3 linked regions of the Spartinivicinus marinus genome follow. The protein of the gene in region 2 interacts with the protein of the main gene of each other region in a pairwise test. Links are inferred from orthologs where the notes say so. Each region holds a gene or a part of one and is shown on either strand. Other genes may lie near its edges.

The links. Proteins that work in one complex are often made in the same cells at the same time.
Region 1: the proteins of ybgC (region 2) and acpP interact in binary tests that used the Escherichia coli proteins (3 or more experiments, as listed by UniProt). The link is inferred for Spartinivicinus marinus from one-to-one orthologs.
Region 3: the proteins of ybgC (region 2) and plsB interact in binary tests that used the Escherichia coli proteins (3 or more experiments, as listed by UniProt). The link is inferred for Spartinivicinus marinus from one-to-one orthologs.

What each region holds. Positions count from the first base shown.
Region 1 is NZ_JAPJZK010000001.1:5,581,516-5,584,457, forward strand. It holds acpP (acyl carrier protein), read left to right. Parts: upstream 1-1,325; coding sequence 1,326-1,559; downstream 1,560-2,942. Other genes in the region: fabD (ACP S-malonyltransferase), read left to right, coding at 1-378; fabG (3-oxoacyl-ACP reductase FabG), read left to right, coding at 434-1,180; fabF (beta-ketoacyl-ACP synthase II), read left to right, coding at 2,042-2,942. UniProt on the Escherichia coli protein: Carrier of the growing fatty acid chain in fatty acid biosynthesis.
Region 2 is NZ_JAPJZK010000001.1:4,749,916-4,755,929, reverse strand. The notes cover bases 1,771-4,581. They hold ybgC (tol-pal system-associated acyl-CoA thioesterase), read right to left. Parts: upstream 3,473-4,581; coding sequence 3,068-3,472; downstream 1,771-3,067. Other genes in these bases: ruvB (Holliday junction branch migration DNA helicase RuvB), read right to left, coding at 3,562-4,569; tolQ (protein TolQ), read right to left, coding at 2,232-2,909; tolR (protein TolR), read right to left, coding at 1,792-2,226; tolA (cell envelope integrity protein TolA), read right to left, coding at 1,771-1,776. Also shown: Tol-Pal system beta propeller repeat protein TolB, read right to left, coding at 1-844; more of tolA, read right to left, coding at 841-1,770; Holliday junction branch migration protein RuvA, read right to left, coding at 4,797-5,399; crossover junction endodeoxyribonuclease RuvC, read right to left, coding at 5,456-5,974.
Region 3 is NZ_JAPJZK010000001.1:946,647-949,743, forward strand. It holds plsB (glycerol-3-phosphate 1-O-acyltransferase PlsB), read left to right. Parts: upstream 1-361; coding sequence 362-2,833; downstream 2,834-3,097. Other genes in the region: OQE68_RS04545 (hypothetical protein), read left to right, coding at 1-185; OQE68_RS04555 (class I SAM-dependent methyltransferase), read right to left, coding at 2,995-3,097. UniProt on the Escherichia coli protein: Catalyzes the transfer of an acyl group from acyl-ACP to glycerol-3-phosphate (G3P) to form lysophosphatidic acid (LPA). This enzyme can utilize either acyl-CoA or acyl-ACP as the fatty acyl donor.

The sequences.
Region 1 (2,942 bases), 830 kb from region 2 along the record:
GTCATGCCTTTACCGGTTAGTGTGCCTTCTCATTGTTTGTTAATGAAACCGGCTGCAGAGAAGTTAGCTGAAGCACTAGCCGAAATTGATGTAAATCAGCCCAAGATACCTGTGTTGCAGAATGTGACTGCTTCAACAGCAGATACTATAGAGCAGCTTCGAGAAAATTTAGTGAAGCAATTATATAGCCCTGTATTATGGGTAAATACTGTTCAGGCGATCGCTGATGCGGGTGTTGACACTATTTATGAGTGTGGTCCTGGTAAAGTGTTATCTGGCTTAAATAAGCGCATTAATCGTCGTTTAACAGTAGCTTCATTGGAGCAGTTTGAAGCACTTGAAGCGGCGCTCGCTGCGCTAAATGCTAACTTTAGTTAGCTAAATGCCAATGAATTAATAGTTAGTTGAACTCATTTGATAACTGAGAGAAACAATGGATTTAACTGGAAAAGTCGCCCTGGTTACAGGGGCAAGCCGGGGTATTGGTCAAGCTATTGCTAAAGCGTTAGCTGAGGCAGGCGCTACCGTTGCTGGGACAGCAACCTCTGAAAAAGGTGCTGAGGCTATTACTGCCTATTTAAAAGAGCTGGGTAATGGTGGGCAGGGCTTCGTTTTAGATGTAAGTGACGATGCCTCTGTTGAGCAAAGCTTGAAAAACATTGCTGATACACTGGGTGGTAACCCGTTAGTAGTCGTTAATAATGCGGGTATTACGCGTGACAATATATTAATGCGTATGAAGGCAGATGAGTGGGATTCAGTGATTAACACCAATCTTACTTCTCTGTACCGGGTGAGCAAAGCTTGCTTGAGAGCAATGACAAAAGCCCGTTGGGGGCGCATTATTAATGTTAGCTCTGTGGTAGGCTCCATGGGCAATGCAGGGCAAACTAACTATGCAGCGGCGAAAGCTGGGCTTGAAGGGTTTACCCGTTCATTAGCAAGGGAACTGGGCGCACGTAATATTACAGTGAATGCAGTAGCCCCTGGCTTTATTGATACGGATATGACTCGTGAGCTGCCAGAAGCGCATAAAGAAACATTACTAGGGCAAATTCCGCTAACTCGGTTGGGGCAACCAGAGGAAATTGCAGCAGCAGTTAAATTCCTTGCCAGTGAGCCTGCAGGCTACATTACGGGCGAGACTCTCCATGTAAATGGGGGTATGTACATGGGATAATTGATAATTCCCATTGTACTCCCCAAAAGTGCTGCTAGAATACCCGGTAATTTTTGGGGGTGGTGAAACTTGCATTCATCACACACGTTTTTATACACTTACCTCTGCAGCGAGACTGCATAACTAGATAGGAGCAGAACAAGGTATGAGTACCATTGATGAACGCGTCAAAAAAATCGTTTGCGAACAATTGGGCGTTAAAGAAGAAGAAGTGACAAATGGCGCATCTTTTGTTGACGATCTTGGCGCTGATTCTCTAGACACTGTTGAGCTGGTCATGGCTTTAGAAGAAGAGTTCGAAACCGAGATTCCTGACGAAGAAGCAGAAAAAATTACAACTGTTCAAGAAGCGATTGATTACGTTATTAATCACCAGTAATTTTATTTGCTTCTCGTTCGTTTAAATAAAAAGCCGTTCATATTCTGAACGGCTTTTTATTTGTGGCTTATTTTTGTTGAGCTTGAAGACAGTGCTATACGCTGTATTTTTGGCAGTACAGCTATTTATAGTGATTCGACAAAGGCTTGTTTCAATTTTGATATGCGTTTAATAAAATATTGCTCAGCGATTTACGCCTCATAGGGGCTGACCTTGTCTTTTGGTAGTGTTGTTTAAAAAACGTTGAATCCTGTTTCAAGCTAAAATTATCAGTGTATACCCAATGTGTGGTGTTTGGAGTTTCATAAAACCGTAGAAATTCCTTAATATTTTTTTTTGCTCGTTTGTCGTAAAACAAGCGGCGTTTAATTAAACAACTAATTGATTTGTAATTGTGGAAGAAATATCTGCATCAATATCGTTTATTATTGCTGCTTTATATTCTTCGTTGATAGCTAGCTATTTATTTGGGGAGAGCATTAGTGTCTCGCAGACGAGTGGTGATTACCGGTTTAGGGCTTGTGACTCCATTAGGAAATACGGTTTCAGCTACCTGGCAAAAAATACTAGCTGGTCAAAGTGGCATCAGCACTATTGATTTTATGGATGTAGCAAACCTGCCGACAAAGTTTACAGGTGCCATCAAGGACTTGGATATTACTGAATATATGCCTGCAAAACAGGCCCGCAAAATGGATATGTTTATTCAGTACGGTTTGGTTGCAGCCATTCAAGCCATAAAAGATGCTGGCTTTGAAGTTTCTGATGCCAATGCAGACCGGATTGGTACGGTGATTGGCTCCGGCATAGGAGGAATCTCAACCATTGAGCAGAATGTGCAGATTCTCAATCAATCAGGGCCGAGGCGAATTTCTCCTTTCTTTGTTCCAGCCTCGATTGTCAATATGGCTAGCGGCCAGTTATCCATGATGTATAACCTTCGGGGCCCAAATTATGCCATTAGTACTGCCTGTACCACAGGTACTCACTGTATAGGGTTGGCAGCACGCAATATTGCTTATGATGAAGCTGATATCATGGTGGCTGGAGGAGCTGAAAAAGCTTCAGCTGCTATCGGTATGGCAGGCTTTAGTGCTGCAAGGGCATTATCGACTCGCAATGATGACCCAGAAAAGGCCAGCCGCCCTTGGGATAAAGATCGTGATGGTTTTGTCTTGAGTGATGGGGCAGGAGTATTGGTGCTAGAAGAGTACGAGCATGCTAAGCGTCGAGGCGCCACTATTTATGCAGAGCTGACAGGCTTTGGTATGAGCGCCGATGCCTTTCATGTCACAGCACCGCCTGAAGATGGCCGCGGAGCACTCAAAGCAATGGAGAATGCCTTAAAAGATGCCAGATTGTCTCCTGAGCAAATTAATTACA
Region 2 (6,014 bases):
GTGTTATTTGCCGTAACTGACGAGTGGCAACATCCATAATATAAATATCAGGGTTTCCACCTTTCGATAGTACCATCGCTAGCTTACGACCATCTGGTGACCAGGCTGGCGCACTATTTAATCCTTTAAATGCTGTCATTCGCTGGCGTTTACCTTGATAAATATCCTGAATATAAATACCAGGCCGACCTTTACTGAAATTAACATATGCCACCTTTTTAGCATCAGGTGACCAGGATGGCGAAAGAATAGGCTCTGAAGAATTTAGTATGGTTTTGGCGCCAAACCCATCAGAATCAGCATAGTTCAACTTATATCTAATCTTGTTGGCAGCAGCTCGGGTAGAAGTAACATAGAGAATTTTGGTATCAAATGCACCTGGCTTACCTGTTAGCTTCTCATAAATATCATCACTAATATTGTGGGCGACCTTTCTGTGATTAGAGCTAGAATAACTGTGTTCTAACAACTGCTGCTGTTTAATCACATCATATAAAACAAAGGTCGCCTTATAGCCATTACCTTCTTTTTTAACGTTGCCAATTACTAGGTAATCGACACCTGACTTACGCCAGTCGCTGTACACCACATCTTCTTTCTGTTGTGGCAAGCTCAACATATTGCCAGGAGCAAAAGGCTCAAATAAGCCACTGCGCTTTAAATCAGCACCAATTATTTCAGCCACATCATGGGGAGGCGTATCTCCTCCAAAAGGCACCACTGCAATGGGTACTGCACTGTCATTACCCTTAGTGATTTCAATCGTTAAGCCAGCCCATGCCGCCTGCCCAATACACAATAATACAAGTGCTGTCAAAACAGCTTTTATATGTCGTCCTATCACCCTGCTAAATCCTCCGGATTAAAAACTAGCCTCATACTACGAAAGTCTCTTTCAAAGGTTACAGAATTTACCTGTCGCACTTCAGGAAAACGCTCTGCTTTCTCTACCGCACGAACAGCTGCACGATCAAAGGTGCTATCACCACTGGATTGGGTTACTGTGACATTAATCACTTCACCTGTAGGCACCATCTGAATTTGTAGAATAACCTGCATTCCTCTTCGAGCAGTCGGCGGGCGACTCCAGTAGTTTTGTACTGTTTGAGTTATCACTCCAACAATTGCTGACACTTTCTCAGCTTGAGTCGCAGCAATACGCGCATTTTCTTCCGCCTCCTCTTCCTCAGCTAGCAGAGCCGCAAGTTCTGCTTCTTGGGCTTTTTTAGCTGCTTCTCGTTGTTTACGGAGTTTTTCTTCACGCTCCCGCTTTAACTTGGCTTCCCTATCACGGCGCGCTTTTTCTTCACGCTGTTTCTTTAATTTCTCTTGTCTTAGCTTTTCTTTACGGGCTTGCTCTTCTTTTTGTTTTTTCAGTTTTTCCTGCTTTAATTTAGCTTCACGTACTTTGCGAGCCTGCTCTTCCTTTTGCTTTTTCAGTTTAGCCTGCTGAGCTTTGCGTGCTTTTTCTTGCTGAATACGTTTTTGTTTTTCCGCTTCTGCTTTTCTTTTAGCTGCCTCTTCTTGTGCTTTTTGCTCAGCCAATTTGTCTTTATCTGGTTGTGGACGTGGCTTTTGGGCAGGTGGTTGTTTAGCAACAGCTGGTTTATTAGTAGCTGGTTTTAAGGCAATCAGCTTTGCCTTAATGTGATCAGGATTCGCTTTAACAGGAGGCTGATGCTCCTTCTGCCAGATATTGACCACTGCCAATATTGCAGCGATATGCAGGATTACTGCTATCGTAGCAGGTAAGGTATAACCGTTAGGCAATCTCACAACAATAACTTCTTATTAACCTGTTTGTTCCTGTGGATCGGTAATCAAGCCAACATTGGGTACACCTGCTGCTTGCAAGGCAGCCATTGCCTGAACAACGGTGCCATAGTCAACCTGTTGATCCCCCTTGATTAACACTAAGCGGTTAGGTTTAACCTTCATTATTTTAGAAACCTGTTCCTGTATTTTTTCCAGGGAAACAGCTTGCTCTTGATCCTTACCAATATTGATGTAATACGTGCCATCAGGTTTTACTGAAACAATAATGGCCTCTTCATCTTCTTTAACATCAAGCGGCTTTGCATCAGTATTTGGTAAATCAACATTAACCCCTTGGGTTAACATCGGAGCGGCTACCATAAACACAATCAACAGCACCAACATCACATCAATGTATGGCACCACGTTGATTTCTGACATTGGCTTACGCCGAATACGTTTAGTAGCCATGCTGCTTATCCCTGCTTAATTCGTGTATGCACCTTACGGTGTAAAATACTGGAAAACTCATCAGAAAAGGTATCGTAACTATTTAATAATTGATCAACCTTTGCAGAGTATTTGTTGTAAGCCACTACAGCAGGAATCGCAGCTAATAGCCCCATGGCTGTTGCAACCAATGCTTCTGAAATACCAGGAGCAACCGTCGCTAAGGTTGCTTGAGTTTGATTAGCAAGCCCTCGGAATGAGTTCATAATACCAATAACCGTACCAAATAGACCGATATAAGGACTGATGGAGCCTACCGTAGCAAGAAAGGGTAAATTTTGCTCTAAACGTTCTTGTTCTCTCGCCAAGGCTACTCGCATTGCTCGTTGAGTCCCTTCCATCACCGCATCTGGGTCTGCATTGGAGTCTTGTCTTAACCGGGTAAACTCTTTAAAACCCGCTCGAAATAAATGCTCCATACCATTATCAGGGTCAGGCTCACTGGTGACTTGGCGGAATAATTTACTTAAATCCATCCCCGACCAGAACCGATCTTCAAATGCAATAGCACTCCGCTTGGTATTAGATAATAAAAAACCGCGCTGCAAAATCATTACCCATGACACAATCGATGCCAACAGTAATATCAGCATCACCAGCTGTACAATCCAGCTAGCACCGGCAATTAAGGACCAAATTGACATTTCTGCCACAATACTTACCCTCAAGCTATTTTATGTAAGGTGACACTTATATATTAAGCTGCATTACATCCTGGGCAATACAGCATAAAAGGTGACACAGCCTCAGCAGGCGAAAGGCCGATCATACCACCTCTCTTTTCCCATTTTCGTGAAATTACCTAGAGTAATTGTATTTTTTGTTGCAAACTGGTTGGAATCATTGTTGGTCTCATATTATTAGACGACACACAAGCCACTTTTACTTCAGCCTCACAACACAAAACATTTGTCCGACAATTAACCACTTGTTGTATAAAAATAATAGCTACTTTTGTCAACTTCTTAACTGTTGCTGTCACTTTTAATTCATCATCCAGCCTGGCTGGGCTACGGTAGTTTATTGATGAACTATGGACAACAAACATCACATTTTGTTCGAGAAGCGAATGCTGCTCAATCCCCAAGCTACGCAATAAATCCGTTCTTGCTCGTTCCATATACTTCAAATAGTTTACATAATAAACAATTCCACCTGCATCGGTGTCTTCAAAATATACGCGGCAGCGAATCGCAAAGTTATCCACTCACTGTTTCCTCAAGCAATATAAAAAAACTGGCGCCTAATTATGGTGAAAAAAAACACTTTATAAATTAAGGTTGATAAAATGTCGGATCAAGACTCAGGCACAGATAAACCAAAGTGGAGATAGGCCCGCTCAGTAACAACCCGGCCTCTGGGTGTTCGCATAATAAAACCTTGCTGAATTAAATAAGGCTCTAATACATCTTCAATGGTATCACGCTCTTCGCTGATAGCTGCAGCCAAGCTATCGACACCAACAGGACCACCTGAAAACTTCTCAATCATAGCCAACAGTAGCCGCCTATCCATTTGATCAAACCCTTGATGATCCACGTCTAGCATACTGAGTGCCTGGTCAGCGATTGTCTGGTTAATAACTCCCGAGCCCTTTACTTCGGCAAAATCTCTGACTCGCCTTAATAACCGGTTAGCTATTCGAGGTGTTCCTCTAGAACGTTTAGCAATTTCTACAGCCCCCGCCTCATCTAAAGAAACCCCCAGTATATTTGCTGAACGCTGAACAATCGTAGATAAATGCTCCACTGAGTAAAATTCCAGCCGCTGAACAATACCAAAACGATCTCTCAATGGAGAAGTTAGTAGCCCAGCCCGGGTAGTTGCTCCCACTAAGGTAAAAGGCGGCAGATCCAGCTTAATTGAGCGTGCAGCAGGTCCCTCACCAATCATAATATCCAACTGATAGTCTTCCATCGCGGGGTATAAAACCTCCTCGACCACTGGGCTTAAGCGGTGAATTTCATCAACAAACAGTACATCACCTGCTTCCAAGTTAGTTAACATTGCAGCCAAATCGCCGGCTTTTTCTAACACAGGTCCTGAGGTGGTTTTAATTTGGCCACCCATTTCATATGCCAAAATATTAGCCAGTGTGGTTTTACCTAAACCAGGAGGACCAAATATTAGGGTATGATCCAAGGCTTCGTTACGTCGCTTCGCCGCCTCGATAAAAATAGTCATTTGCTCACGCACAGAAGCCTGACCAATATAGTCAGCCAAACTCTTTGGCCGAATTGCTCGGTCTTGACTTTCCTCTATGGGCGTTGCAGATGCCGCAATTAAGCGATCAGCTTCAATCATTGTTTATAGATCACCTGTTTTATCTACCTAGATCGCCGCGTATTAAGTAGCTTGAAAAGCTTATGAAATAGAGTAACAGTGTATTCTGTAGCTGCGACTGGGATGTCACGTTAGCTCTTGATAGGCCAGGGATAGCACTTCAAGAACGGAGGAAGAATAGCCTGCTATTTCATATCAAACACTAGACTTATTTTCTAGCGCCCTTTGCGACAAGTTCATGTTTCTAGCTACACCATCGCTTTTAACGCCTGGCGAATCAACTCTTCACTGGGTAATTGCTGGTCAGGTAGCGCTTTTATCGCTTTGGTTGCCTGCTGTGGTTTATAGCCTAGCGCGACTAATGCACTGATTGCATCGTCTAAGTGACTTTCGGGACTAGTAATTTGCTGGGTAATATTGACAGTTAAATCTGCATCAATGGGTAGCCAACTGGTTAACTTATCACGCATTTCTACTAATAACCGCTCAGCAGTTTTTTTCCCAACCCCTGGCAACTTCACTAGGCTAGCCACATCATTATCCTGAACCGTTCGTACAAAACTATCAGAGCTCATACCCGACAAAATAGTTAATGCTAGTTTTGGGCCTACTCCATTGACTTTAATAAGCACCCGAAATAACTCTCGTTCTTGCTTGGCAGCAAACCCATATAACTGTTGAGCATCTTCTCTTACCACAAAGTGAGTGTATAGCACGACAGTTTGCCCTGTTTCAGGCAATTGGTAAAAAGTGGTCATGGGCGCATCCACCTCATAAGCGACTCCCTGTACATCAATTAGTAGATGAGGTGGTTGTTTTTCTAATAAAACCCCTTTAATTCGACCAATCATGTCTCAATATTCTCATTCATTGACAGTTGTTGCATGTTTAATTACAAGCATTGTAGCTAGCGAATTCTACGCCGGCGAACGCTTCTGGCTCCGGCAATTTTTATTAGGCTCTGCTGGGTATGGGCATGGCACAAGGCTACGGCCAGCGCATCAGCAGCATCACTGGGTGGGCATCGATTCAAGTGCAACAGTTGCTGTACCATATGCTGCACCTGACTTTTTTCAGCATTGCCTTTACCAACCACTGACTGTTTTATTTGCCGAGCCGAATACTCTGAAACAGGCAGCCCATGATTAACCGCAGCCACAATCGCAGCGCCTCTTGCCTGCCCCAGTTTTAATGCGGAATCGGCATTACGCGCCATAAATACTTGCTCCACCCCCACCTGTTGCGGTGAAAACTGCTCAATAATAGTGGAAATACCCTGAAAAATCTGGGCCAGCCGGTCAGGAAGAGAGTCAACACTGGTGCGAATACAACCACTGGTTACATACTCACAGCGGTTTCCAAGTTGATTAATGATGCCATACCCAGTCACTCTTGAGCCTGGGTCAATACCAAGGATAAGACTCATATAAAACTACATAGTCAGGTTAATAATACTGTACACATAT
Region 3 (3,097 bases), 3.8 Mb from region 2 along the record:
TTTGGTTTAACTCCTCAGATTCCCCATGGAAAACAGACATTGACTGCGCCCGAGATGCATACCAAACATTAAACGTAGAAGTTCGTTGTAATGGCAACTTTTGGGAGGAAGGAAAAAATAATGAGGATGAGTGGTGGCAAATTAGTGAATTTGGAGAAGGCCCCGTTACTTGGCAGGATGTTTAACATAGTAAGTATTTAACAGGAAAAACAGCCACTCTCTTTACACTGCCATTCAAAGTCAGACAAACAACAGGCTTACCCTAAAAATTGTTATGAAGGCTACAGATTACAGTTTGAGCATATGGCTTTGTACTTATGTTGCTAGATAGTAATAGAACAGCCATTTTTAAAAGTATATTATGGAAAAATTAATTAGAAGCTCTCAATTTTTATTAGCGGTACTACGCAAGTTAATTTCGTTTTGGGTTAAAGTTGAAGTACATAATGGTTCAGCTGAACAACTTAAGCTGCCTCCCAATACACCTGTTTGCTATGTATTTCGCAACTCATCTTTATCTGATTTTTTACTGGTTGAACAAGAATGTATTAGAGCACAATTGCCAAAGCCATCAGAGTTACTTCCTAACCTAACCGCAGAACAGCCAGCTCACTTTTTTTTAACCCAACTTAAAGGGGTTCTTTTTAAACGAGAAGATGCAAGCTTACCTGAGCAATTAAAGCAACTGATCTATCAGGTACAAAATAATGCCGCTCTTGATGTACTACTTGTGCCTGTATCCGTTTTCTGGGGACGCTCGCCCGATAAAGAGCTGTCAGCCCTCAAACTTTTATTTGCCTATAACTTCCAAGTAGCCAGCCGCTTTAAAAAGCTGTTAACTATTATTATTCATGGCAGGCAAACCATAGTGCACTTTAATCCTCCTATGTCACTGCGCGACATTGTTAATAACGAATTAGGAGAAAGCCGCACTCAACGAAAAGTCGCCAGAATTTTACGCGTGCATTTCAGACAACTACGCACCTCAGTGGTTGGACCTGACTTATCACATCGTCATAGCCTGGTAAACTCCCTCCTCCATGCTCCATTAGTCATAGATGCTATAAATAATGAAGTAAAAGAAAAAGGGGTTGATTACCAAAAAGCCAAAGCCAAGGCTCAATATTATGGTAAAGAAATCGCTTCTGACTTCAGTTATGCAGCTATTCGCTTGCTTGATATTACTCTCACATGGTTTTGGAACAAAGTCTACCATGGTATTGAAGTCAACCATTTAGAACCGATTAAGGCACTAGCAAAAGACCATGAAATAATCTACGTGCCTTGTCACCGCAGTCATATTGACTACTTATTATTATCCTATGTTTTATTTAAGCAGGGCTTAACACCACCGCATATTGCTGCGGGTATTAATCTTAACATGCCAGTGATTGGTGGTTTACTTCGAAGGAGTGGCGCTTTTTTTATTCGTCGGCAGTTTAAAGGCAATCAACTTTATACTGCTGTATTTAACGAATATTTACATACATTGTTTGTTAAAGGCTTTCCAACTGAGTACTTCATTGAAGGTGGACGTAGCCGTACCGGGCGCTGTATAACACCTAAAACCGGGATGCTCGCACTCACTATTCGTAGCTATTTGCGCGACAATAGAAGACCCATCGTTTTTATTCCTGTATATATTGGCTATGAAAATGTTCTAGAAGTTAAAACCTATTTAGGTGAATTACGAGGCAAGTCTAAGAAAAAAGAGTCTCCTCTGGATGTTTTTCGTACACTGGCCAATTTAAAACGAACTCTTGGCAAAGTGACAGTAAACTTTTCATCACCACTACTCCTAAGTGATTTTTTAACAGAGCAACAACCTAATTGGTATGATTATACTTTAGCAAAAGCAGCCAAACCTGAATGGTTAAACCCAGCCACAAATACGTTAGCTACCCAATTAATCCAACGTATTAACGCCGCAGCTTCAGTCAATCCAGTTAACCTGATAGCAATGGCTCTACTTTCTACACCCAGACAAGCACTTGATAAAAACACCCTATACTTTTCACTCGACTTTTACTTAACGCTGTTAAAACAATTGCCCTACAGTGAAAAAGTTACTTTGCCAGACCAAACAAGACAGTCAATGACACAATATGTGGAGTCAATGAAGCTTATTCACACGCATACAGATGCGCTGGGTGATGTTGTCACGTTAAGTGAAAAAAATGCGGTGGTCATGACCTATTATCGCAATAACATCTTACATTTATTTGCCCTTCCATCCTTAGTCAGTTGTTTCTTCATCAATAGTCCTTATCAAATTCGTGATGACTTAATAAAAGCCTGTGTTACGCTTTACCCTTATTTAAAGACTGAGCTGTTTTTAATTTGGCCGGAACAACAGGTGAAAGCAGAAATTGAGAACAGTATTAGTTGTTTAAAACAACTAAAGTTGGTAAGCCAGGAAAACGACAAATTGGTACGTTCAGCCCCAAACACTGTCGAGTTTATACAGTTAAGCCTGCTGGCTAAAGCCATTAGCCAGATGCTAGAACGGTTTTATTTGGTCATTAGTGTGCTATTAAAAGCAGGCAGTGAGACACTTGATGCTCACATGTTAGAAACCCAGTGCCAGAATATTGCCCAGCGTCTTTCTCTGGTTCAGGGTATTAATGCTCCCGAGTTTTTTGACAAAACATTGTTTCGTAATCTTATTCGAACACTCAAGGATAAACATGTCATTACAATTGGTAACAGCAGTGCTTTATGCTTTGATAAAGCACTCTATGATATTGGCCTAGCCGCTAAAAGAATACTACCGCCCGATATTCGTTATAGTATTCTTCATTTAACTGAAAGTGAATTTAAGCCTGTTAACTAGTGATCCTGATCCATGCGTAAAACTGGGCAACAGATTTCAAAGCCATTTATTTTCTGGTAAGGCGCTTTTTTTGCAGGCATAGCGGGCCTACGTCAAGAAAAAATAACACAGCCAGAGGGTAAATGGAGAAGAATCTGTTACCTTATTTTGCACATGGGCCACTAGCTACCAAATGCTTTATTCACATAAACATCAAAACGACCAGACTTACCTATTAGCTGATAAGTTGGAGCTTTATCCGCCAAATAAGGTGCAAGTTTTGGT